Linked DNA regions of Gemmatimonas phototrophica. Each later gene encodes a partner of the first gene's protein in a complex. Links are inferred from orthologs where the notes say so. Each region holds a gene or a part of one and is shown on either strand. Other genes may lie near its edges.

Evidence for each region.
Region 2: the proteins of smc (region 1) and GEMMAAP_RS20925 are in contact, whole or in part, in a crystal structure (PDB 3ZGX), measured with the Bacillus subtilis proteins. The link is inferred for Gemmatimonas phototrophica from one-to-one orthologs.

Annotation. Positions count from the first base shown.
Region 1 is NZ_CP011454.1:1,663,545-1,678,758, forward strand. What follows is about bases 5,128-9,300. They hold smc (chromosome segregation protein SMC), read right to left. Parts: upstream 8,901-9,300; coding sequence 5,328-8,900; downstream 5,128-5,327. Other genes in these bases: GEMMAAP_RS06930 (flagellar hook assembly protein FlgD), read right to left, coding at 5,128-5,316; GEMMAAP_RS06940 (SPOR domain-containing protein), read right to left, coding at 8,900-9,300. Outside these bases: GEMMAAP_RS06910 (S41 family peptidase), read left to right, coding at 1-1,612; GEMMAAP_RS06915 (LolA family protein), read right to left, coding at 1,640-2,317; aroF (3-deoxy-7-phosphoheptulonate synthase), read right to left, coding at 2,468-3,493; GEMMAAP_RS06925 (MBL fold metallo-hydrolase), read right to left, coding at 3,514-4,272; more of GEMMAAP_RS06930, read right to left, coding at 4,282-5,127; more of GEMMAAP_RS06940, read right to left, coding at 9,301-10,303; GEMMAAP_RS06945 (SPOR domain-containing protein), read right to left, coding at 10,300-11,805; GEMMAAP_RS06950 (PD40 domain-containing protein), read right to left, coding at 11,915-15,187; rsfS (ribosome silencing factor), read right to left, coding at 15,193-15,214. UniProt on the Bacillus subtilis protein: Required for chromosome condensation and partitioning.
Region 2 is NZ_CP011454.1:1,991,419-2,005,402, forward strand. The notes cover bases 11,042-13,984. They hold GEMMAAP_RS20925 (segregation and condensation protein A), read left to right. Parts: upstream 11,042-12,109; coding sequence 12,110-12,859; downstream 12,860-13,984. Other genes in these bases: rpsT (30S ribosomal protein S20), read right to left, coding at 11,042-11,115; GEMMAAP_RS08305 (site-2 protease family protein), read left to right, coding at 11,470-12,102; scpB (SMC-Scp complex subunit ScpB), read left to right, coding at 12,834-13,388; GEMMAAP_RS08320 (pseudouridine synthase), read left to right, coding at 13,676-13,984. In the rest of the region: GEMMAAP_RS08250 (M28 family metallopeptidase), read left to right, coding at 1-159; GEMMAAP_RS08255 (penicillin acylase family protein), read left to right, coding at 208-2,379; GEMMAAP_RS08260 (hypothetical protein), read left to right, coding at 2,487-2,867; GEMMAAP_RS08265 (ATP-grasp domain-containing protein), read left to right, coding at 3,003-4,220; GEMMAAP_RS08270 (ATP-grasp domain-containing protein), read left to right, coding at 4,274-5,506; GEMMAAP_RS08275 (hypothetical protein), read left to right, coding at 5,755-6,231; bifunctional pyr operon transcriptional regulator/uracil phosphoribosyltransferase PyrR, read left to right, coding at 6,376-6,927; GEMMAAP_RS08285 (aspartate carbamoyltransferase catalytic subunit), read left to right, coding at 6,932-7,891; GEMMAAP_RS08290 (dihydroorotase), read left to right, coding at 7,891-9,189; GEMMAAP_RS08295 (zinc finger Ran-binding domain-containing protein), read left to right, coding at 9,426-10,775; more of rpsT, read right to left, coding at 10,864-11,041. UniProt on the Bacillus subtilis protein: Participates in chromosomal partition during cell division. May act via the formation of a condensin-like complex containing Smc and ScpB that pull DNA away from mid-cell into both cell halves.

The DNA.
Region 1 (15,214 bases):
CCGCGGCCTCCGCGCCCTCGTGGCCGGCATTGGTTTTGGCGGGCTGTTGGGGTTGGGGAGCTGGTGGTCCGGTCGTGACCTTACGGCGGCCACGCAGCCTGCCCGGGCGCCACTCGGTGGCGCACGCCTGTTTGATCAGGTGGTGGCGGCGGTGGCCCAGAAGTATGTGGATTCCCTGCCGGCCGACTCCATCTATGCGAAGTCGGTAGCCGGCATGCTGAATGAACTCGAGGATCCGTTCACCTCATTCCTGACGGAAGATCGTGTGCGACGGCTCAGCGAGCAGATGAACGGCACGTTCTCGGGGATCGGCCTGCAGATCGATATTCGTGACGGTTGGCCGGTGGTCATTGAGCCGCTCATAGGCGGTCCCTCCGAACGGGCCGGTGTGCTGGCGGGCGACCGCATCGTGCGCATTGGGAAGGAAAGCACCAAGGATCTTGATCGCGAAGAAGTGTTCAAGCGCCTGCGAGGGGTCACCGGTTCATCGGTCACGTTTACGGTGGCGCGCGGCGATCAGAAGCAGGACTTCACGCTGGTACGTGACAAGGTGCATCTCCGAGCGGTTCAGCGCGTGACGTTGTTGCAGAACGGGACCGGCTACGTGGACGTGAATGTGTTCAACGCGTTCACAGCCACGGAATTGTCGGCCGCCATCGATTCGCTGGTCCGTCAGGGGGCGCGCTCGCTGGTGATGGATTTGCGCGGGAACCCCGGCGGGCTGCTTGAACAGGGCGTCGCGGTGGCGGATCTGTTTCTCGACCGCGGGCAGAGCATCGTCCAGTTGCGCGGGCGCGCCGGGACGCCGCCGCAAACGTACACCGACTCGCAGCCGCAGCGCTGGCCAACCTTGCCGGTGGCGGTGCTCGTCGATCGCTCAAGTGCGAGTGCCTCGGAGATCGTGGCCGGGGCGCTGCAGGATCATGATCGCGCCGTCGTCCTCGGTGTCACGAGCTTCGGGAAGGGGAGCGCTCAGAACGTGTATCCGCTGTCCAGTGGCGGGGCGCTTCGGCTCACGATTGCGCGGTGGTACACCCCGGTGGGACGCAGTATCAATCGCCCGCCCGAGCGCAATCCGGATGATGACGTGGAGCCTGATACGGTCGGCGTGTCGTTGCCCGACACCATTCGACCGCGTTTCCGCACGGACGCCGGGCGCACGGTGTTTGGCGGCGGTGGCATCACGCCCGATGTGATCGTCGGCGACAGCGTGACGCCGCTGCCAGTGCAGGCGCTGGCGCGAGCCATGGGGAAGAATCTGGGGGCGTATCGCGATGCACTCAGCAAGCTGGCCCAACAGCGGAAGCGCACCATGAATACTCCCGGCGACGCCGTGACGCGCGAACTGCTGGATGCTCTCTATCTGGACCTGATCGCGCGCAGGGTGGCGCCGCCGCGCACGGTGTTTGATGCGGCTGGCCCGTGGATTGCCCGCTCATTGGGCTATGAGATGACCCGGGTCGCGTTCGGTGGCGAAGCGGAATTCCTGCGCCGCACGCAGGATGACGCCACGCTGCAGCGCGCCTCACAGATTCTCATGAGTGCGCGCACCCCACGCGATGTGTTCGGGAATCTCGAACGCCGCGCCGTCACCGTGCCGGCCACGCAATAACGCGCACCGAGCCAGGCGAAGGGGGCGTTACGCGCCGGGCAGCTTGGTGGACACCTTGGCGCCCTTGGGCACCTTGAAGGCAAAGGCATCCTTGGGCAACGTGGCGTCAGGGCGCCAGGTGGTGAGCGTGATTGTTCGGTCCACGCCCTGATCATCAATCACCTGGACACGCACCGGGCGCGGCTCCTTGTCATCCAGCCACAGCGTGGCTTTCTGAAAGGGCACGGCATCGGGATCGCGCGGCAACAGTTGCACCCGCCGAGTGGCACGGCCATCAATGATGACCGCCTCGCCCCCGGAAATCACGAACGCACGCTTCGGCGTGTCGAGCAGCTGACCCAGCAGGTCGGCCACAATGGCGCCGTCGGCATCGCCGGGCAACTTCAACACCTGCCCCGGGGCACTGCTGGGCAGATACACCCACAGCGTCTTGCCGTCGCCCACAATGCGGTCGCCGGCAGGCTGGGTAAAGGTGATGGACACCTTCCCCGGCCGCTGCTGATGGAAGACCCCCTTGGACATGGCCGTGCGGCCGATCACCGGGTTGGTGATCTTCTGCTCGAAGTTGGCTTCGAGCGTCCGGGTGCCACTCCACGCCTTGGCCACGCGGTCGTACGCCGTCTCGGCGCCGGTCTGGGCGACGAGCGGCGTGCTGAGGGCCATCGTGATGGCCATCACGCGAACGATCGTTGATTGTGTCGTCATAGAGTCACATACCCGCTGGTTGGCCGCAGGTGCCGACGTGCCTGATCGGACGAGGAGTGGAGGTGATGAGGTGAGGAGCAAACTGCATAAGTGTTCTCCTCACCTCTTCACCTCCTTGGCTCCCTCGATCTGGCACTCGGCCGTGCGCTATCAGATACTGGTAATGCTGCGGCCAATTGCACTGGCAATTGTGCGCAGCTGCTTCACGAGATCGGTAAACTGATCGGGATACAGCGACTGCGCGCCGTCGGAAAGCGCCTTGTCGGGCGTGGGGTGCATCTCCACCAGAATGCCATCGGCACCAGCGGCCACGGCCGCACGCGCCATGGGCGTGACCTTGTCGCGCAGCCCGGTGCCGTGACTGGGGTCCGCGACAATGGGCAAGTGCGACAGCTTCTGCACCACGGGAATGGCGGTCAGATCGAACAGGTTGCGCGTGGCACTGTCAAACGTGCGCACGCCGCGCTCGCACAGGATGACGTTGGGATTTCCTTCCGACAGCACATACTCGGCGCTGAGCAGCAGATCGTTGATCGTGGCCGCCATACCACGCTTGAGCAGGACCGGCTTCTTGAGCGTGCCCACGTGACGCAACAGCGAGTAGTTCTGCATGTTGCGCGCGCCAATCTGGATGCAGTCGGCATACTCGGCCACGAGATCCGCGCCGCGTTCATCCATGGCTTCGGTGACAATGGCCAGCCCTGTTTCACGTCGCGCCAGGGCCAGCAGTTCCAACCCCTGCTTGCCGAGTCCCTGGAACGCGTAGGGGCTGGAGCGCGGCTTGAAGGCGCCGCCCCGCAACGCCACGCCACCGGCGGCCTTCACCTGACGCGCGGCGGTGAGAATCTGCTCCTCGGTTTCCACCGAGCACGGGCCGGCGACAATGGGAACCTCGCTGCCACCAAAGCGCACCCCCGGGGCGATTTCCACGATGGTCTGTTCCGGCTTCCACTCGCGCGACGCCTGACGGAAGGGCTTCTGCACGATGAGCACACTGGACACGCCCGGCAGCCCTTCGATGTACGACCAATCCACCTTGGCGTCATCGCCAAGGAGACCGATCGCCGTGCGGACTTCGCCCGGCAAGGGGAGGGGCTTGAAGCCCTGACGCGTAATTTCTTCGCAGACCCGATCGATGTCGGCGGAAGAAGCGTTGGGCTGCATTACGACCAGCATGTCACGTCCTCGGAAAGACTCTAAAAGTCGATGAACCAGCCATCGGTGGCACACACCGTTGGACCGGAATAATGCTCCGCCACTTCAGCCGCGATGTTCACGGCCTCCACCGGCGGATAGAAATGGGTGAGCACCAGCCGCCGCGCGGCGGCCTGTGCTGCCAACGCGCCGACCTGTCGTGGGGTGAGATGCTCACGAATGGCCATCGTGTCGGGCAAAGAACATTCGGCGAGCAGCAGGTCACAGTCCCGTGCCCACGCGCCCAGCGATTCGCTTACGCCGGTGTCGCCGGTGTACACAAGCCGCCGCGTTCCTTCACTGACGGAATATGCTACGCTCTCCGCGGTATGTGGTACCGCACAGGCGTGCAGGGACACGTCGCCCGGCAAGCGAATGACCTCGTCCGGACTCATGTCCCGCACGGTGAGCGGGAAGCCGGGGGCCAGCAGCCAACCGCCGTACACCGCGGCCATCCGCTCCAGCAGGGCGCCCGTCCCCAGCGGGCCGTAGATGGTGACCGGCGCACTCCGCGGCGGCAACTGCCCCCACCGCCATCCCATGATGAGCAGCGGCAGGTCGGCAATATGATCGGCGTGAAAATGGGTGAGGGCCACATGCGTGATGTCACTCCACGCCACGCCAAGATTGGCCATCCGATGGACGGCCCCACTGCCGCAGTCGAGGAGCAGGCGCACTTCACCGGCTTCCACCAGATGCGCAGACGCCACGCGCGAAGGATGCGGCGCGGCGGTTCCGGTGCCAATGGTCGTTAGTCGCATCGGGGTGGGCTATCGACCCTTGAAGACAATGCGCCGGAACGTGGGTGCTCCGTTGTTCGCGCGGAATCGTGCGAGGTACACACCAGGGGCCACCGTGCGTCCATCCGTGGCCGTACCATCCCACACGAAGCGGTTGTCGCAGTTGCTGGATGCCCCGGGTGCGCCACGGCCGTATCGTCCGGGTTCAAAGTCCTGGATTCCATCGTTTCCCGGTACCACGGTGCGCACGAGATTGCCGCGCAGGTCCAGCACATCCAGCGACACCTTGGCGCCGTCGCTGCCCACATCAAACCAGAAGCAGGTGGCGAAGGCCACTGCCGATGGAAACGGATTGGGGAAGTTCTGGTACAGCAGCGTCGTGGTGGGGAGCAGCGGATCCGTGATGACAAACGTGGCCTGACTGTACACCCGGATCGATTCCCCATTGGGCAGAATGGCGCGCAGATTCCAGCGATACGAGGCGTTGGCTTGCAGGTCGATGGCGGGGCGATAGGTGGAGTCACGCAGATTGGTCACCCCGACTTCCGGTCGCCCCACGTTGAGAATTTCCAGGTCATAGCGCCATGGCCCGGTCGCGGCGGTCACCGGCGCACTCCTCCAGACAAACAGAGGGCGTCGGATATCGTATCGGTTCCCCTGCGGAGAGTTGGGCTCCACGAGCGTGAGCCACGCTGGCACCACACGCGCCCCAGAGCTCTGCGACTGCGCCTGCGGCCCGATGAAGGAGCGGGCGCCGACCCGCCAATACACCGTGGCCTGACTGGGCAACGGGCGGGTGATCTGCACGGTGAGTACGCTGTCTGGTGAATTGAAGGTGCTGTCGAGCACCAGCACCGAAAAATCCGACGTGGTCGCCACCTGCAGGTTGTATTGAATGGGGCGTGATGGCCCCAGTCCGATGGCTCGCACCTGAAGCGTCGGCGTGAGCGACGGCAGCACCGTTTGCGCGGGGCCGTCCACAATCACCGTTTGCGCCAGTAACGCCGAAGGGGCGAGTCCGGCTGCCAATGTGTGCAGCAGAACCGCCCCCCAGGGACGCACCATGCGAACCCCCATCACGCGGGTGACGGCTCCGCTTCAGAGGCATCGGCGTCGTCCACCGAGACCTCCTCCGGGCTGATGTCGGGCTCCGGCGGCGCACTCCCCGGTTCCGCGTCCACGGACGGCCCGTTGCGCAGCCGGACACTCACGATGCTCGACACGCCCGGCTCCTGCATCGTGACGCCGTACACGGCGTCGGCGGCTTCCGACGTCGTCCGCGGGTTGTGCGTAATGACGATGAACTGCGTCCGCGACTTGAAGTCGTTGAGCATCTTCACGAACCGACCGATGTTCTGATCGTCCAGAGGCGCGTCCACTTCGTCCATGAGACAGAACGGACTCGGCTTGGTGAGGAAGATGCCAAAGAGCAGTGACAAGGCGACCAGCGCCCGTTCTCCGCTGGAGAGCAGGTGGATGCGCTGCGTCTTCTTGCCACGCGGTGACGCGTGAATTTCGATGTCGCAATCGAGCGGGGCGTCCGGGTTCTCCAGGCGCAGGTCACACTCGCCGCCGCCGAACATCCGCAGGAAGATCTGGCGGAAGTTTTCGCGGACCTGCGAGAATGTGGCGAGGAACAGCTCCCGGGCCGTACTGTCGATTTCCCGAATGGCCTGATGCAGCGACTGCTTGGCCGCCACGAGGTCGTTGCGCTGGCTGGTGAGGAACTCGAGGCGACGCTGCTCCTCCTCATGTTCCTCAATGGCCAGCGGATTCACCGGCCCCAGCTCATCGAGCGACGCGCGCAACGTGGCCGCCTCGCTCCGCAACTCGTCGGTGGGCAGTTCGAGTTCTTCAAAACCGGCCATCAGGTCATCGAGCGATCGACGCCACTCTGTTTCCAGACGTGAGCGAATCGTTTCGCGCCGACCGGCCAGCTCCGTATGCCGCAACTGCGCACCGTGGAGCTGCTCACCCAACGCCGTCGCCCGGCGGCGGGCTTCATCAAGCGTGGCCTCGCACGCATCAGAGGCCGCCGTGGCGGCCGCGACGGCCCGTTCGGCGTCGGCCAGACGTCCTTCGGCGTCGGCCATGCTCTTCTGTTCCGTCTCCAGCTCCGTACGCCAGCCGTCGAGCTGCTGGGCCAGGTGCTGATCGGCTTCACTGAGCGTGGAGAGCTCCTTCGCCAGCGCTTCAATGCGGGCGGCTGCGGTGCTGTCTTCCTCGTGCAGGCGCTTTTCACGATCAATGGCAACGGACAACCGTGCCTGGGCCTGCGCCTGCGCCACCTGCCAGGTGGCGCGGGCTTCGCGTGCCTGTTCCTGATCCCGTTCGAAGACGGACAGTTCTTCGCGCGCGGCGGTAATGTCGGTGTCGGCTTCACCGGCCCGCGCGTGCAGCGCTTCGGCCTGCTGCGCCAACTGCCGTGTGCGCTGCTCGAGCTCCTCAAGGCGCGACACGAGGCGTTCCGCGAGGGCGCTCGACTGTGCCAGCTCACGTTCGGCCCGCTCGCGACGCCGATCCACTTCGTTCTGCACTTCCACCGCTCGCCGCGATTCCTGCTGCGCGCGGTTGTTGTTTTCCATCGCACTTTGCTGCGCCCGTTCGGCTTCGGCCAACGCCAGTCGCGCCGCGTCAGCCGCCATCGCCGCCTCGTCACGACGGGCATCGGCGGCCGCGAGATCGCTCTCGAGTCGGGTCAGCTCGGCGCGGCGCTGCAGGGGGCCAGGCCCGCCGGCATTTCCCGGAAGGTAGACCGCCCCACGTTCGTCAATGAAGGCGTCGCCGCCGTCGAGGGCGCGGACCTTGCCAAGGAGCACCTGCACCCACCGCGAGGCCGGTCCCTGCGTTTGCACGCTGCCGCCCAGCGCCCCCTCCAGCGAGGACATCTCCATGACCACGTCGAGTGGGAGCAGGAGAATGGGGCCCGGCTGAGATTGCGCATGCCACTGGCGCACGGCCGACGCCGCGGCCGCATCGCGCACGACGATGGCGTGCATGGTGGCGCCAAGGTAGCGCTCCACCAGTTTGGCCGTATCGCCGTCTGCGGTGAGGAAGTCGGTGAGCGGCCCCAGCACGGCGCCGTCACCAAATCGCTCGCGCTCCTTGAGCAGTTTGGCGGCCGACGGGGCCAACCCCACACGCTCACGTTCCAGCGCCGCGAGGGCGTTCATCTTGCCCTCAAGATTGGTGCTCAACTCCACCGCACTGGCGAGCATCGATCGCGATTCGGCATCGGCAGTGCGCGCAGTGGCGCAGCTCAGCCGAGCACCTTCGAGCTCGTGCAGCGCATCCTGCGCATTCTCCTGCGTGAGCTGCACCTGCTCGCGGGCGTTGATGAGCTCGCGCTCAATGGCGTCCAACGCGTCGGCCAGATTCTGCCGCTCTACGTCGAGCGCTTCGCGGCGCTGCTGAGTCTCCGCCTGTTCGCGCGCGGCCCCATCACGGTCCAGTTCAATGCGTCGGGCCTGGTCCCGGTGTTCACGCACCTGCCGCTCCAGCTGATCCAGCGCGGTGCGGGCCACCTGTACAGACTCACGCGCCACCTGTTCGGCCGACAGTCGCTGCTGCAGCGCCTCACCGGCGTCGGCCAGTTCCTGTTCCAGCGTGGTGCGGTCGGTCGCGGCCTTGTCGCGGTCTTCGCGCAGACGACGGCCGAACGCCTCGTTATCCTGGCGCTCCTGCTCGGCACGCTGCTTCCGCATCGTGGTGCTGCGCTGACGCTCTTCGGCCACCGCCAATTCGCGCTCGAGACGCTGCGTCTTGTCGCGCTGTTCAGCGGCCAGCTTGGCCAACTCCACGCGGCTGGCTTCTGCCGCTCCGCGCGCGGCGTGGGCCTCTTCGCGCAGTTGTTCGGCCAACGCGATCTGCTCTTCGGAGCCCGGCACTTCGCCACGCAACTCTGCCAGCCGCCCGTCGAGTGCTTCGAGTTCGTCCTTCCAGGCGGCCATCTCGCGCGTGGCAAGCGAAATCTCCACCGCAAAGCGGCGCGAGGTCAGCTCGGCATGCCGTTCCGCGCGACGACGCTGACGCGCCAGCGAACGCACCTGGCTCTGCACTTCGTTGATGAGATCGTCGAGGCGTGCGAGGTCGGTCGTGGTTTCCTCAAGACGACGCTCGGCGCTGCGTCGGCGATCGCGATAGAGCCCTACGCCAGCCGCTTCCTCAAACAGCTCTCGCCGTTCATCGGGGCGGTCTGAGAGCAGGGAATCGATCATCTTGCTTTCGATCACCACGCCGGAGTCGGCCCCGAGGCCGGTACCGCGCACGAGGTCCTGAATGTCGCGCAGGCGGCACGGCGCCCGGTTCAGCAGGTACTCGCTTTCGCCCGAACGCAACAGGCGGCGCGTGATGACCACTTCCTTGAACGGAATGGGCAGTTCGCCTTCCGTGTTGTCGAAGTGGAGCGACACTTCCGCCATGTTCACCTGCTTGCGGGCCGATGACCCATGGAAGATGACATCTTCCATTTTGGCACCACGCATGGCGCGCGCACGCTGTTCGCCAAGGACCCAGCGCACCGCATCGGAGACATTGGATTTGCCGGAGCCGTTCGGGCCAACAATGGCCGTCACCCCCTTCTCAAACACAAACTCCAGGTGATCGGCAAAGGCCTTGAAGCCATGGACTTCGAGCTTCGTCAGACGCACTAGAACGCTCTCCCCGTTCGATAAACCAGCACAGGCGCGACACCGGCAGCGCGCAGCGATTCGGCAAGCGGAATCGCCTGCGACGGCGATTCGTACGCGCCGGTGTAGATGGTGGCACTGCCGTCGGTTTGACGCAGTGCGTACGCAATCACTCCCCGGGTGGCCAGCGCCGCGAGGCGCGTGGGGACCAGCGGGGTCGTGACCTTGGTTTCAATGCGGAAGGCCAGGGGCACGGAGACAATGCTCCCTGACCCGATGACTTTTTCGTTGCGCAATCGCGTGAGCAAGGCTTCCGCTTCACTGCGCTCCGCCGCGGCGCCTACCGTGACCCGGAACCATTGCTCGGTGCCTTCCATGACCGGTGACAGAGCAACCGCTTCCAGCGCGCGCACCTTGGGGTCGGGCATGGCAGCGGCGCGTGTGTTGGCCGTAGCGAAGTACACGGCGTAGCGGGCAGACGCAGCGGAGTCGGCGGGGTTGGCCACCGTTGGTGCCGGCAACGCTGCCACACTGTCAGTGGCCGTGCTGTCCAGGCGCGAGCTGTCGCCGATGACGTTGCCCAGTGAATCCCGCTGCAGACTGTCAGCCGGTGGCGCCACGTTCATGGGCGTGGGTGGCACCACCACTGCGGTGCTGTCCGGTGCCGGTTGGGCGCCGGTAACCAGCGCTGCCAGCGGCGCCGGCAGTCGCTCCACGATTTGCGGCCACAAGGCCCCAACGGCTACGGCGATAGCGGCCAGCAGAATGAGCAGCACCCACAAGCGACGCGTGCGGCTGCTTTCGTCCTGCTGCGCGGCTTCACGCGCGCGAGCTTTGCTTTCGCGCCTGGGCGCCTCAACTGGTTCTGCCGCTGGCGGCGGTGGCGGGGCCGGTGGCGCAATGAGCGGAATGCCCGGAGGCGCCGGAAACGCCGTTTCACCTACCGGCATGACGCTGCCGATGTACCCGCACAACTCCGCGAAGCCCGCAACCTGCGGACGCGCCACCACAATGAGCAGCGCCCCCACCTGGTGAAATCCGGCGGCCAACCGGCGCCAGCGGTCGTTGGCGTACACATCCTGATGATCCACCGACTCGGTGCCGCTGGGCATCAGAAAAACGTTATCGGCGCCTTGCATGGGGCGCGCAATCTTGTTCAGCGAAACGCCGTACAGGAAACTGTCCGCAATGCCGTGTGGATCGTCGCCAGTGAGCAGTGCCTCAATGGCCGGCGATTCACCAATCAGGTCGGCAATGGCCACGCGACGACGCTGGCCATGGGCACGCGCCACCCCAATGGCTACGCTCACGGCCACCGACGGGTCATTGGCGGCTACGACCACCGCACTCACGCCGTCCAGCAGAGGGGCCAGCCGACGTCCTTCCACTTCCCACGGAGCAATCAGTGAACCGGGTGCAGTCATGGCGCGCCCTCGAAGATCCAGTAGCTTTGCCCCGACGCCTTGCCGACGCGTTCCGCCTCGGGGCGCGTGGGGAAGGGGCCGAGCACAACACGAAACAACGTCTTGCCGGCGCGCTCCGACGTGGTGATGCGCGGCGACTGTCCATCGACGCGAATGCGGGCCGCGAGCGAGCGCGCCTGCGTTTCGTCGAGAATGGCGGCAAACGATACGGTGAATTGGCCCGTCGGTGGTGCGCCGGCGCCAGTAGATCCCGCCGCCGAATCCGTGCGGACCGCGGTGCTTTCGGCCGCCGCTCGCAGTGAATCCGGGAGACGGTCCGCCGAATCGCGCGGGGCACTCGTGCGAAACTGCACCGGCTGATCGAGACCGGCCGCGCGCGGACGGAAGCCGTTCCAGCGCAACGTGTGCCAGAACGAGTTGGCACCGCCTTCAACCACCCGCATGTCCTTGAGTGACGTGGGATGCGCGAACACCACGTCATCACCACGCGTCACGGCAATGGCGGCATCAGGGAGCACCAGCGGCAGGTCGCCGCGCCACTCACTCTGTACCACCCCCATCACTTCGTCACTGGCAAGGCTCACCACGAACACCGAGTCCTTGTTCCCCTGCGCCAACAGCACGCGCCCCATGGGGTCCATGCGCAGCGCGCGCGGGACGCCCGGCAGCGCAATCTTGCCCGTAATCCCTTCTTCGAAGCGGTCGACAATGCGCAGCGCTTCTTCCCCTTCCAGCGCCACAAACAGGCGATCACCACTGGGCGTGGCGGTAATCGCGCGCACCGGGTCGCCCATGCTCACATCGAGCGCTTTACCCAGGTCGCGGGTGCGCACAGCCAACACGTCTTCATTGGCGCCGAAGTACACCCGGTCGCCAATGTTGCCGGCAGTGCGTTCGATCGTTTCGCCCAACGACCGCTCGTCGCCGCCCACGTCAAACGAAATGGAATCGGACACGGTCTGCTGAGGCGGACGGACCCGCCAGACGATGGCGCGATCGCCGCGGGCACCGGCCACGACCACCGATCCATCGGGCTGGGCAAAGAGCGTCTGGGCAGGGAGCGGCGGGGTGAAGGACCAATCGCTGCCGCTTGGCGTGTAGCGGGCAATGTCGCCGCCAGCCGTCAGCGCGTAGATCGATCCGCCATCGGCCGAGGACACGGCACGCACGGTGTCTTCACGAGCCACGGTCACACTACCAACGCGAAGGTCGACGCGCACCGGTGCGCCGCTGGTATCGACCGCCGCCAGGTAGCCGTCTTCGGCGCCAAAGGCGACGAAGCGATTCAACGGGGGCACACGCGACGCGGAGCGCCAGATGGTGGTGTCGAGCGCCGGGTAGCGCGCAGCCGTCAACACACCACCGTTGCGCGAAACGCGCAGAACGATGGGATCGGGTCCGCCGGGAATACTGGGAGTGGCGTCGGCTCCAGAGGGGCGGGACGAGCGATCGGAACAGCCGCACGCGAGGAGCACGAGCGCCGACGCGAGGAGCGTGCGCACGAGGGAAAGGTACCCCCGCAGGGGCGCTGCAGGGAGGGGTTGCGGGTTGGGTACCGGGTACTTCGGAATTCCAGAAACGCCGGTCCCGAGGCGTCGCTACCAACCAGGGTTAATACGACGCCCCAAAGAACCAGGTCCCGAACCCTCTGGCCCCCGGCCGGCTGACCGGCTTGGCCCAGTCCCAGCGAATGATCGCGATGTTGAACAGGTTCATGCGCAGGCCAAAGCCATAGCTGCGCAGCAGGGCCCGGTCGGTGTCCACGTTGTAGCCGGCACCGCGTGACAGGGTGGGGGTCTGCCCCTTGGACCAGGCCACACCGGCGTCGTAGAAGAACAGACCGTCAATGGGGGGGAAGCCCCCCAGCAGGTTGGTGCGATTGCCGTAGCGTCGCAGCAAGGGGAAACGCAGTTCCGCATTGGCAAACGCCACCCGGCTACCAATCAGCTCCGCCGAACTGCACGACGATCCGTCGTCACTCGGCAAGCCGGTGCACCCCACTGTCCCGATGTCCTCGCGATTATAGCCACGTACGAAGTCGGGGCGCCCAATCCACTTGGGGAAGCGTGTTTCGTCACGGCCCACCGCCAGATTGGCCGTCAAGCGCGTGGCGAAGGTGACGTAGTTGAACAGAATGGGCAGATACGACCGGGCATCCACCAGGTAATCGGTCCACTGCCAGGTCCCCACACTGGGCTCTACCTGCATGCGCACGCGCTTGCCCGTAATGGGACCGGTAAAGCCGAAGAGCGTGTTGTCGGTGACGAAGGCGAGATACGGCGACAGCGTATTGGCCGATGCCACGTTGCGTGTGGGCCCCCGTTCGAAGCCGGAGGCAAAGCCAAGGCCGTAGTCTACCAGGCGGTTGAACGAAAACACCTGCTGGTCCACGTTCTGGAAGCGCGCCCCCAATTCGAAACGGGTAAATCGGTTGAGCGGATACAGCCCCGTGGCAAACATCTGCCGCACCACCAGGCGCGTGATCTCCTGCGTCTGCACGAACTGCGATTGACTGTTCTGCTGCGGTGTTTCGAAGAAGCCGGAAATGAGGTACAACGGTTGCTGCACCACCCCGGAGGTGTACTGCAGGCGACGCCCCAGACTGGTGTAGCCAACGAACACCTGCGCGTCACTCAATTGCCCATTGATGGAGCCAGAGAGCGCCAGACGCCGGTCGCCCAGCAGATCGCTCAGCACGATGGTCGTGCCGCCGTACGTGCCCTGCCCGAAGCCACCTTGCTGATAGCCAATGCTCGGCTGCGCCACATATTCCGGCGTGAGCTTGCCCTTGTATCGACCGTCACTCAACCCGGTGGTGTCGGGGAGGTTGAAGTCGAAGCTATCGAGCATCGCCTTCACACTCACGGTTTCCGCCTGTCGCGCGAGCACGCTCGCGGGCAGCTCTGCCGACACGCGCGCCGTCACCCCGGTGCTCGGACGATAGAACGACTGTCGCGCCGCGCTGGTGTCCTGCACCGTGCCGCGACGCAGGTGCGCCGTGGGGTCAACTGGCGCGGCAGGGACAACGGGTGTGTTGGCGGCCTGCTGTGCCTGCGCCACCAGCACCGGATCACGATACGGTTGCTTCTTGAGCGATCGCGGATTCTTCACCTTCCAGATGGCGTGATCCGTCTGCTCGTAATACACAAACGCCATCACGTCGGCGCCTCGCGCCCACGTCAGTGCCGGCGACTGTTCGGCCGTGGCGGTCACCGCCCCCAGCACGTTCGTGAGCTGATAATGCTCACGATCGGTGAAGTCGTAGAGGAAGATGTTGGCAATGCCCGTGCGGTCGGAGATGAACGCCAGCGACTTGTTGTCGGGCGCCCACTGCGGGTTGATATTCCGCCCGCCTTGACCGGGAATGATGTTGATCTTCTGTGTGTCGAAGTCGTAGAGCGCCACGCGCCATGGTCCGATCTTCAGGATATCCATGTCGGTGTCGGGGCCGCGCTCCGTGATGAAGGCGATGCTCTTGCCGTCGGGCGACCAGGACGGCGACAGATCCCCGTACGTGTCCTTCATGAGCTGTGTGTAGCCCGGCGTATCGAGCGACGCGACGTACAGGTCGCTGCTGCCGCGACGCATGCCGCTGAAGACGATCTTGCGCCCATCGGGCGAAAAGCTCGGACTCAACACCTGGTCGAGTTCGAAGTCGAAGTCGCGAATCACCTTGCGGCGCGCCACGTCCATGACGTAGAGCACGTCGCGCCCGCCACGTTGGCCGGTGAAAGCCAACAACTTGCCGTCCGGCGAAAACGATGGCTGCGAATAAATGAAGCGCAGCTGTTCGTAGTCCGGATTGGTCGTGGTCTTTACCAGGCGCGTAATGCGCTTGCCCGTTTCGGCGTTGGCGAGGTACAACTCGGGGAACACCTCGCCGCGGAGCAGGCTGCCATAGCCGACATAGGCGATGTACTTGCCATCGTCCGACAGGGCCGGGGCGACAAAGGTGTTGGCAATGCTGCCGGTGCGCTTCTGCGACAGCAACGGCTCCGCAAAGCTGCGCGGGCGATCGAGGTTGGCCACGGCCGTGAGATACTTGGCCTGCATGGCGCCCTTCCACTCGGCGCTCAGTTCGTCGAGCGACAAGCCGATTTCCCGACGGAAGGCCCGATCGATGCCGAGGCTGGGCGTGGCGTTCATGATTTCGCCGATGACTTCGTCGCCCCACCGCGATCCCACGTACTGCCAGAGCGCCAACCCGTAGCGATACGGGAAGTACTTGTCGGGGCGTTCCGTCATCTGCGCGATGCTGGGCAACGTGTTATTGACCACCGCGTCACGCACCCACGCATCGGTCCACGGATGGTTGGGCCCGATGGACAGATATTCGGCCAACCCTTCCATGTACCACAGGGGCGGGTTCACCATGGCCAGGTTCTGCAACCCGGCGCCCGCGCGCCCGCGCGAGAAAATGTCGAAGGTGAACACGTGCACCATTTCGTGAATGAGCACGTGTTCAAAGCTGGCCCAATCGCCACTGAAGAACTGGGCCATGCGCTGGCGCAGCGGGTCGGTCACACCGCCGGTGCCTTCGCCCAGATCACCGAAGACATTGCTCTGCGCAAAGTCCCCCGACGACCCGAAGATCAGGATGGGCTTCTTTTCGCGGAACTGGTGCGCGGTGAGGCGGGACAACCGCGCATAGGCCCGTTCGGACATGCGCGCCGCATCGGGGGCGACATCCCCGATTTGCGGGTAGTAGTGCACGAGAAAATGCTCTGTCTCGATCACCCGCCAGTTGAGCCGGTCGTACTGCACCTGGTTCTGGCCGAAGTACTGCTGCGCGGCCAGCGGCGTCAGCGGCGCGGTGGCACCGAGTGCCGCGACCGCGAACTGGAGAGCCGTACCGAGTCGTGACCACCGCTGCGCCTGCGCCATGCGAATTATGCTCCCTGCGTGATTTCG
Region 2 (13,984 bases), 330 kb from region 1 along the record:
AATCTGCACCCCGATTACCACACCCCCCGCGATAAACCCGAGCGCATCAATTATCCGAAGCTCACGCGGATGACGCAGTGGATGTATCTCACCGGCTGGTTTGTCGCCAACGCTCCCAAACGTCCCGCGATCGACGAGGGCTTCAAGCTGGAGCGGTAACTGTCCAGACTGGATTGCCATCGTTCCATTCTTCGGTTCCCCTTCTCCATGTCCGCACCTTCGCACCTATGCCGCCTCGCCGCGGCGTTGCTGCTGCCATGTCTTCTCGGCGGGGCAAACCGCACCGCCATCTCGGACGAGCCCACGATTCGCCGCACCGAGTTCGGCGTACCCCATATCGAGGCCACAACGTTCCGGGGACTGGGCATCGGCCTTGGCTTTGCCCAGGCCGAAGACTACCAGGAGCGCGTCGTCATTTCGTTGTTGCGAGCCAAGGGGTATATGGGGCGCACCTTCGGCAAGGACAGCATGGAGTCGGACTTTGCCGCCATGCGTATCCATGCCCGGGTACAGCAGACATACCACCTGCTCGATGCCGATACGCGGGCCATGTATGATGGGTTCGCCGAAGGGGTCAATCGCTACATCACGGCCAATCGTGGTACCCTCCCGGCATGGGCGCAGCCGGTGTTCCATGGTCATGATGTGGCGGCCGGTGACATCGGTACCGCCAACACCACCGCCGCCCGCAATCTGGTGCTACGGTGGCTGCGTCGGGATTCATTGGCACGGGTCACACCGCCCGAACACGACGCCAGTCGTGAAGAGCCAGACATTGCGGCACGCCCCATTCTTGGCAGCGATGCCGACGTGGGCTCCAATGCGTGGGCGCTGGCTCCCTCGAGGACGACCTCGGGGCGCGCGATCCTCTTGCGGAATCCTCATCTCAACTGGAACGCGGGGTATTGGGAGGCCCACGTCACACTCCCCGGGAAGCTCGACTTCTACGGTGATTTTCGCATTGGCAGCGCCTTCTCCGTTGTTGGAGGATTCAATGCGCAGCTCGGATGGGCGACCACCAACAATGCGACCGATCTCGACGAGGTGTATGAACTGGCGCTCGATGCCACGCAGCCGGATCATTACCTGTTCGATGGGACCAGCGTGCCGGTGCGCTATGACGACGTCGCGGTAGTCTCGCGGGACGGCGACAGCCTGCGCACCACCACGCGGCGATATGCCACCACGCCGCTCGGTCCAGTCATCCATCGCAGCCACGACAAGTTGTACATCGTCCGCGCGGGCCCCGAAGGGGAATACCGTGCCGGTGCGCAGTTTCTGGCCATGATGCGCGCGCAGTCGCTGAAGGAATGGAAGCAGGCACTCGCCATGCGCGCGCGCGCCACATCCAATCTGACCTATGCCGACCGCGCCGGAAACATCCTGACGATCTGGATGGCCACGATTCCGCGATTGCCGCATCCGTCCGGCCACGACTCGGTGCCCATTCCGGCGCGTACTTCGGCGGATATCTGGACCCGGCTTATTACACTCGACTCCCTCCCGCAAACCCAAAATCCGCCGGGAGGGTACGTCCACAATGAGAACGACGCGCCGCATTTTGCCAATCTCCGCGCGCTGCTCGATACGGCTCGCTATCCCGATAATGTGGAGCGCGGCGAACTGCGGCTCCGCAGTCAGCTGGCGCTCCAGCTCATTGCCAACACCCGCAAGTTTTCGCTGGAAGACGTCGTCCGCCAAAAGCACTCCATGCGGATGCTGCTGGCCGATCGTGTCAAGCCGGAGCTGCTGGCGGCGGTGAAACGTTCGCCGGTGGCCACTGACTCCACGGCCATGCTGGCCGTCGCCATCCTGGCGGCGTGGAACAACTCTGTCGCTCCGACCAGCCGCGGCGGTGTCCTTTTCGAGACGTTCTGGCGCCGGTATCTGTTGCAGGCGCGCGATTCCGCTTTTGCCGAAAAGTGGTCGTGGGCGCGGCTCACACAAACGCCGCGAGGGCTCGGCCAGCCGGAGAAAGCGGTTGACGCCCTGCTGTGGGCCATGAACGAAACGACTCGGAAGTTTGGACGCCCTGATGTGGCCTGGGGGGATGTTCACCGGGTCCGGCGCGGTGGCGTGGATGTGCCGGTGGGTGGCTGTAGCGGGGCACTTGGCTGCTTTCGCGTCCTCACCTACGAAGAACAGGCTGATGGCAAGCGGGCGGCCAACAGTGGAGATGGGTGGGTACTGGCCGTGGAGTTCGGTCCTCGCACCCCGCGGGCGTATTCGATCCTTGCCTACGGACAAAGCACCGATCCCAAGTCCCCGCACCATGCCGACCAGGCGGCCATGTTCGCCCGCGGGGAGTTCAAGCCGGTGCGATTCACCGCCAAAGATGTGATTGCTCACACAATCCGGCAGTACACCCCCAGCCCATAATGCCCAAGGCATTTACTTCTGGGCGCTTTTGACGTTCATTTTCCAGACCTTTTCACTTCACTTCAGGGGAGTCACCCACGATGCAGCATCTCGTGCGCCGCTTGCTGGTGCCTGTTCTCGCAACTGCGGCCCTCACGTTGGGCACTTCGCAGGCCAGTGCGTTTGTCGGCCAGCCCAAGGCTGAACTCAAGATTGAAGGTGAACGCGCGCAGGATGGCGCCCGCCTCGTGATCAAGGGGAAGAATTGGCCTGCCAAGTCCAAGCTCAAGATTACCGCTACTCGCGCGCCGGGCGCGCGCAGCCCGCAGGACTTTGGTGTGGTCGATGTCGATGACAAGGGCGAGTTCGTGCTGCGCAAGACGGTCCAGTGCACCACGCAGTCCATGGACGAGGGTACGACGGAAAGCGTGACCTTCACGGCGGCCGAAGAAACGTCGGGAACGAAAGCCACGGCCAAGTCCACCGGTGCGCCCTGGGTCTGCATGTAATCGTTGGCTCGGAGGCCACTCCGTGCGGATCGCCGGGCTGTTGGTCGCCGAAACGATGGTTGTCGCACTAGTTTCTCCACGCGGTGCTCCCCTGCTTGGGGGGCACCGCGTTGCATATCTCCGCTACCCGCCGCCATGCTGGTAATCTTCGTTGCCCCGTTCTTTTCCCCCGCCGCCACGCAAATGATTGAGGCGGCGCTGGCACTGCCTCACATCCGCCTCGCGGTCATTGCCCAACAGGCACTGGAGCAGTTGCCTCCTCATCTCGCCGCCCGCCTGGTAGGGCACTGGCGCGTGAACGATGTCACAGACGCCGGGCAATTGACGTGGGCAGTGAAAGGCCTGTCCGCGGCCCATGGGGCGGTCTCACGCTGTTTCGCCGCCTACGAGCAAACGCAGTGGCCATTGGCGACTGTCCGGGAGCAGCTGGGAATTCCCGGGCTCCCCAGCGAGGCCGCGCAAAACTTCCGCGACAAGGCCCGCATGAAGGACGTCTTGCGTGCCGCCGGCGTGCCCGTTGCCAGACACCAATTGGTTGAGCATGCTCCCGACGCCCGACGATTCGTGGCCGACGTGGGCTTCCCCATTGTCATCAAGCCGCCGGCCGGCGCTGGCGCCAAGGCCACCGAGCGCATAACCGATGCGTCGTCGTTGGAGGCCGCCCTTCAACGCTACGCGCCGTCGCCGCAGGATCCCATGCTCGCCGAGGAATTCCTGCGTGGTACGGAGCATTCGCTGGAAACGGTCACGATCAACGGCGCGCCGGTCTGGCACTCGCTGACACGATACGCTCCGACACCGCTGGACGTCATTGAGAACCCGTGGATCCAATGGACGGTGCTTCTCCCGCGCGACATCGATACCCCCCAGTACGACGACATCAAGGCCATGGGCGACAAGGCGCTCAAGGTACTCGGCATGACCACCGGCGTGTCGCACTGCGAATGGTTCCGGCGCCCCGATGGATCGGTCGCCATCAGTGAAATTGCGGCCCGGCCACCTGGCGCCAACATCACCACCATGGTGTCCCGCGCGAACGACATGGATTTCGTGACTGCCTGGATGCGCCTCATGATCGACGGACGGTTCACGGTTCCCGAGCGCAGGTATGCCGTTGGCACAGCCTACCTGCGAGGACAGGGGCAGGGAATCGTGGCTGCAGTGGAAGGGCTTGATCTCGTTCGGCGCGAGCTGCATCACCTGATCTGCGACGAACGGCTCCCCTATCCGGGGCAGGCGCCCACCGGCAGCTACGAGGGCGAGGGATTCATCATGGTGCGCCACCCCGACACTAGGGTGGTGCAAAACGCCCTGACGCGTATCATCTCCACTGTGAAGGTCATTCTCCGTTAGCCGCGACCACGTTTCGTCGTCGTTCTGCCACCACCGACCCGTCGGCCCTCCAAGTGTCCATATCCAAAACCGTCCTCATGATCACGCCGGGGTTTCCCGGCGAAATGCCCTTGTTCACCCGCGGACTCTCCGAGCAAGGTGCCACGGTGCTGGGGGTGGCCGACGGACCGGCGAGCGATCTGCCCGAACTCGCCCGGCGGCATCTGAGCGACTATTTGCAGGTGCCCGACCTGTTCTCCAACGTGCCGAGTGCCATTGACCAGATCCGTCGCTGGTTGGGGGCTCGCACCCTCGATCGCGTCTGCTGTCTCTGGGAGCCCGGTATTGAACTCGCGGCGCAGATCCGGGAAGCGCTCGACGTGCCGGGGCAAGGGTATGAGCAGTCGCTCAAGTTCCGCAATAAAGACCTCATGAAGCAGGCGCTGGCCGATGGCGGAGTGCGGGTGCCGCACCACGCGGTGGCCAGTACCGCCGCCGAGGTCTGGGCGGCGGCCGAACAGGTGGGTTACCCGCTCATCATCAAGCCCATCGCCGGGGCGGGATCCATGGACACCTTCCGCTGCGATGACGCCAAAGCCGTTGCGGCGGCCATTGCACAGCTGGGGCACATTGAAACGGTGGACGTCGAAGAGTTCATCGACGGCGAAGAGTTCACCTACGACACCATTTGTGCCGGCGGGGACATCAAGTACTTCCACGTTGGTCACTACCGACCGCGTCCGCTCATTGCGCGGACCAACGAGTGGATCTCGCCGCAGACGCTGTCCTACCGCCATCTCGATGATCCGTGGGTGACTGATGGCATTGCCCTCGGCGAACAGGTCATCAAGATCCTTGGCTACGATACCGGATTCACCCATATGGAGTGGTACCGGAAATCCAATGGCGAGGTGGTGTTCGGCGAAATTGGTGCCCGCCCGCCCGGTGCCCGGACCGTGGACCTGATGAACTTTGCCAGCAACGTGGACCTGTTTGCCGGGTGGGCCGAGGCCGAGCTGCACGGCGCCTTCTCCCTGACCGTCGAACGACCGTATAACTGCGCCTGCATTACCAAGCGCGCGCATGGACAGGGGCGTATTCAGCGCATTGAAGGGCTCGATCGCATCAAGAGCCGGTTGGGTGATGCGATCTGCACGATTGATCTGCTCACCCTCGGGTCGCCTCGCCGCGATTGGAAAAGCACCCTGCTGTCCGACGGGTACGTGACGCTGCGTCATCCCGACTGGCAGACATGCAAGGACATGGCGGATTTCGTGGGTACTGATCTCCACTTGTACGCCGGATAACGGATACCGGGGTGGCGGGAACTGCTGGCACGGAAGGTCGATCTGTGGCGTCCGTGCCTCACTCCCGGTGGTTTCGATGCAACGTGTGGCAAGCTCAACCGTTTGCGTGGAAACACATACCGAGTGGTTTCAGAGGGAAAACGGTGATTTGAAGGGTGTTTGGGCCGCGGCACACGCTTTGCCCTACTGGTGTGCGAAGGCCGCGTTGAGGCGGCCGCGATGCATCCCTCTCTGCCGGAACCGTTTTCATGTCGCCCATTCTCGAAGAACCGCCAGTCGATCCCATCCGCGGGTATTTCTCGCAGTTGTGTGTGATGCTCACCGGCATCGCCTCCGGGGTCGTTGAGGCACCGGCCGGGAATGCCCTGCAGTCGCCCACATATCACATGGGTCGCCGCGACGGCTTGCATGTGGTGGTCGCCCACCTCGCGTCCAGTCGCACGCTCAAGGAAGCGGCCGACAAGTGTGTGGCGTTCGGTCGCGGGGTTGAGGAACGGGCGGACTCGCACCCGTATGGCCCTGATTGGTCGCAGGGGTTTGCGCAGGCCACCATGGAGGCCGCGTCCGATATCGCCATGTACGCCGCCACCTCGCATATCCCGCCGGTAGACAAGGCCCGGCTCCGGGCCGCTCGCACCGCCGCGCGTCACCTGTCGCCGCTCCATGGGCTGTGGTCGCCCAAGGCGGCCGGCACCGAACCGCCGCGGTCTCACCACGAGTGGTAAGCTGGCCGCTCTGAAAAATCGCAGTCTCCAGTGGCAGTGAAGTAGGGAAGTGGCGAGCGTCCGGGGGGGCGCTCGCCACTTTGTGTTTCGCCCGGGTCGCGCAACAGTCTCCCGGGGCGCCCGGCCGCTGTTAACTTGTCCGCCATGCCCAACAAGCCCACCACAGTGCTGGACGCACGCGCGCTCGATCGCACGCTGCGCCGCATGGCCGACCAGATCGTTGAACTCAACGCCGGCACCGATAATCTCGTGATCGTCGGTATCCAGCGGCGCGGTGTGCAACTCGCCGAGCGCATCGTGCGCATCATCGAGAGCCAGGAAAAGGTGACGGTCGCTTCCGGCGCTCTCGATATCACGCTCTATCGCGACGACCTGCAGACCGTTGGGCCCCGCCCGGTGGTGGGAGCCACGTCGCTCCCGTGGGCACTCGACGATCAGCGCGTGGTTATCGTCGATGACGTGCTCTATACGGGCCGTACCGTACGCGCGGCGCTCGACGAACTGGCCGATTTCGGACGGCCCTCACGCATTGCGCTCGCGGTGCTCATCGATCGCGGGGGACGCGAACTGCCCATTCACGCGGACATCGTGGGCCGCCGGATAGACGTGGCCGCCGGACAACGCGTCGATGTCTTCATCGAAGAACTCGACGGCCGCGACGAAGTGGAGATTGCCTCCCGCGACGAGGAGGGCTGAGCGTATGGCTGGTCCCCTTGGCAAGGACCTGTTGGGGCTTGCGCCGCTCTCGGCCGACCAGATCCGTCTGGTCCTCGACACCGCGGTGCCGTTCCGGGAAATCTCGGAACGTGCCATCAAGAAAGTCCCCACGCTGCGCGGCGCAACGATCGTGAACCTGTTCTTCGAGGCCTCCACGCGAACCCGTATTTCGTTCGAGTTCGCCGAGAAGCGCCTCAGCGCCGACACCGTCAACGTGGCCTCCGCCGGGTCGAGCGTATCGAAGGGGGAAACGCTCGTCGACACGGCGCGCAATCTCGAAGCGATGAAGATCGACATGGTCGTCGTCCGCCACGGCGGCTCGGGAGCGGCGAAGTTCCTTGCCGAACGCATCGAGTCGAACGTCGTCAATGCCGGTGACGGCACCAACGAACACCCCACGCAGGGGCTGCTCGACATGCTCACGTTGCGTGACCGCTTCGGTGATCTTGCCGGCAAGCGCATCTGCATCGTGGGTGATGTGCTCCATTCGCGCGTGGCGCGCTCCAACATCTGGGGGCTCACCAAGCTTGGCGCACAGGTCGCGGTCTGCGGCCCGCGGTCCTTGCTTCCCAACGCCATCGAACAGATGGGCGTGACGGTCTTCAATCGCATCGAAGAAGCGATCGAATGGGCCGACGCGCTCAACGTGTTGCGTTTGCAACTCGAGCGCATGCAGGCGGGCTACATCCCGTCGCTGCGCGAATACAATCGCGTTTTCGGCGTCACCAGTGCACGACTGGAGAAGGCGTCGCGCGATCTGCTCATCCTCCATCCAGGCCCGATGAATCGTGGCGTGGAAATCGATAGCGACGTGGCCGATGGACCGCACTCGGTGATCCTCGATCAGGTCACGAACGGCGTTGCCGTCCGTATGGCTGTCCTGTACCTGCTTGCCGGTGGCAAGCCTGAACTGGCCGAAGCGGCCAAGAAGGGAGTGGCATAATGGCGTATCCCATCGGGTCACGGGACCTGCTCATTCGTGGTGGTCGCATCATCGACCCGTCGCAAGGCCTCGATGCCGTCGGCGACGTGCTGTTGCGCAATGGTATCGTCGAGGCGTGTGGAGGCACCATCAGCACACCGGACGGCGCCGAGATTCTCGACGCCTCGGGGCTCGTGGTCGCGCCGGGCTTTATCGATGTCCACGTGCACCTGCGCGAACCGGGACGCGAAGATGTCGAAACCGTCGCAAGCGGTGCGCATAGTGCCGTGGCGGGTGGCATTACGGCCGTGTGCTGCATGCCCAACACCAAGCCGGTTACCGACAATCAGGCGGTCGTCGGCTTCGTGAAGCAGAAGGCCGAGCAGGCCGGTTACGCGCGCGTCTATCCGTACGGCGCCATTTCGGTGGGTCAGAAGGGCGAAACACTCGCCGAGATGGCTGAGATGGTCGCCGCCGGTGCCGTCGCGTTCAGTGATGACGGTCGTCCGGTGGAAAGTGCGCAGCTCATGCGCAGCGCGCTCGAATATGCCCGCGCCTTCAACGTGCCCATCGCCGAGCACTGCGAAGACATGACGCTCGCGCGCGGCGGCAGCATGAACGAAGGCATCATGAGCGCGAAGCTCGGGCTCAAGGGTATTCCCGCCGAGGCGGAAGAGATCTACGTCATCCGCGATATCCTGCTCGCGAAGCGCACCGGCGGACACATTCACATGTGCCACCTCAGCACCAAGGGGTCCGTGGAGCTCGTGCGCTGGGGCAAGGAACGCGGCATCAACGTCACGGCGGAAGTGTGCTCGCACCACATCTCGCTCACCGAAGATGCCGTCGACGGCTACAACACCAACGCGAAAATGAATCCGCCGCTGCGCACCGCCGAGGATATCGAAGCGCTGCAGCAGGGGCTCGCCGACGGCACGATCGATCTGCTCGTCACTGATCACGCGCCCCATCACTACGACGAAAAGGAACGTGAGTTCGCCGATGCGCCCAACGGTATCGTGGGGCTCGAGACGGCGCTGGCGGTGAACACGACGTATCTGTTGCACACCGGTATTCTCACGCTGCCGCAGATCGTCGATGCCATGAGCTGCAAGCAGGCGAAAATCTTCCATCTGCCGGGCGGAACGCTCGCTCGGGGCGGCATCGCTGACGTGACCATCTTCGATCCCAATCGCCAGTGGAGTTGCGATCCGAAGGCGTTCAAGTCGAAGGGGCGGAACACCCCGTATGGGGGACATACGTTCACGGGGCAGGCGCGCTATACGATCGTTGCCGGTCGCGTGGTGTACACGGCGTAATGGTGACGGCTCACGGCTGATCACGCCTGAGCTCGTCAGGACGGACCGGTGTGACTTCGGTCACACCGGTTGGCCGCGGCGGAGCAATTGACAACCCCGTGCTGTCACAAAGTGTGCACGGCTGCCATAGTTGAGTACATGACCGCCGCCCTTCACGTGACACCCCTCCGTTCCGCATCGTCCGTTCACGGGATGGCCTGCAGTGAGGGCCTCTCCGAAATCACCCCTCGTTCCTCATGACGGAGTCCAACGTCGTGTCCATCGAAGAAGTGCGCACGCTGGTCGCTGAGCGACAGCGCTATGACGATTGGCTGGCCGCGCTGGAGGCCAAGCGGACCGAAACTCCGCCCCGTGTCTTCGAACGGGTACACGGCGATTACCTCGGCCGCCGACGCGAGGTCATCGTGCGCCTGCAGTCGCACATTGGCGGCTTGTCCGCCATTGGGCATGACCTCGAGCAGCGCCTCAGTGATCTTGAAGCGCGTTTGGCGCTGCATGAGGAAGAACTGGCCGAAGGCATGCTGCGCAATCTGGTCGGAGAATACGACGGCGACCGATGGGACAATGTGCGTCAGGAAATCGAGGCGCGTATCACCGCGCTCGGCGACGAACGAACTACGTTGGCCGTGGAAGTGGCGGATGTGCAGACGCTACTGGCCAGCGCCCGCACGGAGCCGGAGGCGGAACCAGAACCAGACCCCGCGCCTGAGCCGGAACTCCTGGAAACGCCGTCCGCCGATGCGTCCGAGGCGCCCGTGGCCGTTGAGGAGGGCACTGACACCGCCGCCGCCGCCGCTGACTGGCTGGCGGAATCGTCCGCGCCTCAGGATTTTGACCTTGAGGCCGGAACGACCGAGACGCGCGTCGAGACGGACTTCGTGGTGACGGACGTTGTCGCGTACGAAGAATCCGCGCCGCTCCCGGAAGCCACGGCAGAGACGGCGGGGATGCTGGTGGAGACGGTCGAAGGGGCTGCTCGCTCGCCATACGAAGTGGGCACGCCGGCGGCGGCGTTCCTGGCGCAGCCTGACGAAGATTCGCTGTTGGACATCGACGTGTCCGGCATGGTAGACAACCCGATTCCACACAGTGCTCGCCATGAGGACGTGCTTGCGGATGTCGCGGCGCTGTTTGATACGTCGAGCATCACCGCCGTCCCTGAACCCACGCCGTCGCCCGCCGCGCCAGCGAACCCGGCGGAATTCGACGATGCGCTTGCCATGTTTGGCGATGTAAGTGGGGACGCCGATGCCCAATTCCTCAAGTCGCTGGAAGGCATCGAAGCCGATCATGATGCCCCGCCTCAGGGAGGCTCGCGTGTGGATGTCTCCACCACGACCGCCACACCCCCGGCGGCTCCCTCCGGCAACGATCCCTTCGACGATCTCGCCTTCCTGCGCTCGGTCACCGAACCCGGACATTCGGCGGATATCGTGCCTCCCGCCGCACCGTCCATTATGTCGTCAGCGCCGGCGACGTCGGCCCACGAGCCCCAGAAAACCCTGCGCTGCACGGAGTGCGGTACGATGAATCTCCCCACCGAATGGTATTGTGAGCGGTGCGGGGGAGAGTTGGCGGCGTTCTAGCGCCGCCACCTGGCGACGAAGGACAACAAAAAGGCCGGTCTCGCGAAGAGACCGGCCTTTTCTTGAGTGGCAACAGGCACGCGCGCGATTACGCAGCGACAGCCTTGTTGGCCAGCTTCGCGAGCTTGCTCTTCTGGCGAGCAGCAGCGTTCTTGTGGATCAGCCCCTTGCGGGCAGCACGATCAAGCAACGAAACGGCGCTAAGACGGTCATCGGCCGCCGCAGTTGCCGTCTTGGCCTTCTTCACGGCGGTCCGCAGCGCCGAGCGCTGCGCGCGGTTACGCACCGCAGCCGCACGCGACTTCCGCAGATCTTTCTTTGCGGATTGAATATTCGGCACGAAAAACTCCTGAGAACCAGTTGAACAGTGACGTGGAAACCACCCGGCAGACGGATGGAATCCGGCCACGGCGGAACAGACTGGTAAACATAGAAACGACCGGCAGACCAGTCAAGCGGCGGTCGGTAATGGAGTTAGCTCGCCACGGCGATCATCAGTAATGTGGATAACTTTTTGTGTGGAATACTTTTGACATCGCCCCTCTTCCACGCTACCTTCACACTCTGATTTGCTTGCATTCGCGTTTCTGGTGACGGCGTTCGCTGCCACTGACTCTCGCCTCATTTTTTCCCGGCTGCCGCGGTGGATTTCGCCCAGCAACTTGCTCTCGTCGCTCCAGTCTTGCTCTTCTCGATGGTCGCCCACGAGTATGCGCACGGCTATGCGGCGTTCCGGCAAGGGGATATGACCGCGTATCAGCTGGGGCGCCTCACCTGGAACCCCGCCAAGCATATCGACCCCTTCATGACCATCATTTTACCGGTCATGCTGGCGTTTCTTGGAGGCCCCATCTTTGGCGGTGCCAAGCCGGTGCCGGTCAATCCGCGGAACTACCGGCATTATCGTCAGGGCGACATCATCGTGTCTCTCGCCGGCGTGACGGTCAACGTCCTCATTGCGTTTGCGTGTGTTCCGCTCATCATGGGCGTCGGGCTGCTCGGACAGCAGTTTCCAGGAGCTGCGCGGCCGCTGTTCGTTCTGCAACTCATGCTGAACCAGGGCATCATCATCAACCTGGTGCTCGCGGCGTTCAATCTCATTCCCATCCCGCCGCTCGATGGGTCGCATGTATTCAAGTATCTCTTGCCGCCGCGCTGGTCGCTGCAGTATCAGCGCATCGGGGCCGTGGGCTTCCTGCTGTTGTTTGCCTTGCTTTCGTTCGGGCGGCCGTTGGTGAACCTGTGGATGACTCCCGCGTTCGCACTCAACAGTCTCGCTCAGCGGGTGTATATCCCGTACTTGCTGCCCAACCCTTTCGACGCGTGAACCCAGCGTGATCGCACCGAATTTTCGCCCCTTAGAGGCTGAAACGTCGTCGTTCGTCATTGAGCTGAGCCAGTTCACCGGCCCGCTCGACCTGTTGCTGTCGCTAATCCGCGACGAGCAGTTGGACATCTACGATATCCCCATCGCCCGCATTGCCGAGCAGTTCCTGGCGCGCATCAGCACGCTGGGGCTCGACGAAGCCGCCGACTATCTGGAAATGGCGGCCCGCCTGTTGCGCATCAAGGCGCAGATGCTGCTCCCGCGCGCCGACGGCGAAGAGTCCTGGGAAGATCCCCGGGCCGAACTCGTCCGCCGATTGCTCGAGTATCAACAGATGCGCGAAGTGGTGGATCTGCTCGAACGCCGTGGCGAAGAGCGTCGCCACCAGTTCCCGCGTCGCTTCATCCCCATCGCGGCCGACATCACGCCGCTCAACGCGCCGCTGTCGCTCTCCCTTGGTGAGTTGCTCGCCGCCGTCGACCGCGTGCTGCGGACGACCAAGGAACCCAAGATCCACGAAGTCGTACCGCGTGCCCTCGACGTGGCGGGCGCCATGGTCACCGTGCGCGCCGTTCTCGCCATGCGTCGGCATGCCCAGTGGACCGACCTCGTGGGCCGTGATGCGGAGCCGTGGCAGATTCTGTCCGTGCTGCTCGCCTTGCTTGAAATGGCCAAGATGGGTGAACTGCGCATTGCGCAGTCGCGTGCCTTTGCCTCTGTGGAGATCCGTCGTGACGCCATTAGCGAAGCTGCTTGAAGCCGCGCTGTTCGCGGCGCCGCGCCCAATCCCGCTGACGGCACTGGAGGCCCTCGACCAGGAGTCCAGCCCGGCAGCGGTTGCGGCCGCGCTGGACGAACTGCGCGAGCACTACGACGTGGACGGCCACGGGGTTGAACTGGTGGAGCAGGGTGGCGGGTGGCAGATCCTCACCCGGGCGGAATTCGCCGAAGCCATTGAACGGGCCCAGGTGGCCGTGCGCCCCCACAAGCTCTCGGCGGCGGCGCTCGAGACGCTGGCCATTGTGGCGTATCGCCAGCCCATCGGTCGCGCGGAAATCGAGGAAATCCGCGGCGTGGCCGTTGGCTCTGTCCTCAAGTCACTCCACGAGCGCAATCTCATTGATATCGTGGGGCGCAGTGAAGGAATCGGCCGCCCGTTGCTCTATGGCACCACCCCCCAGTTCCTCGAGCAGTTCGCCCTGCGGCACCTCGAAGAACTGCCACGCGCTGACGAACTGGCCATCGCCCTGCGTGGCGCCGGGAACACTGCGGTCGTGCCCGAGTGACGCCCCCGCGTCGTTCCGGCGGAGGCAGCGGCGGTCCTCTCAACAGCAGTGGCGGTCCCCGCAAAAGCTCCGGTACTTCCTCGGGACGCCCTGCGGCGCGCCCGTCGGCGCGGCCGTCGGCCAAATCCGATATCAATCCCGCCTCGCGCAGTAAGCGCGAGGCCACGCGCGGCGGCGATGGTCGCGGTGGCGAATCCCGAGGCAGCGACTCGCGTTCCGGCGAATCGCGAGGGAAGGGGACAGGCAAGGGGCCGCGGAAGGCCCCCCCCCGTCCGCCACGCCCTGCCATGATCCCGGGGGGCGGGCAGTTCATCAACAAGGCTGGCGGGACCGTCAAGGCGCGGAATGAAGGCCCCATGCGCGTGCAGCGCGCCCTCGCTCGTGCCGGTGCCGTCTCGCGGCGAGAGGCCGATCAGGCCGTGGCCGACGGACGGGTGCTGGTAAACGGACAGGTCGCTCTTGTTGGACAGGTCGTCGATCCCGCCCGCGATGTCATTACGCTCGACGGGGCGCCGGTCAAAACACACGTTACGGCGCATCGGTGGATCGTGCTCAACAAGCCGGCCGCCACCATGACCACCCGCAAAGACCCCAGC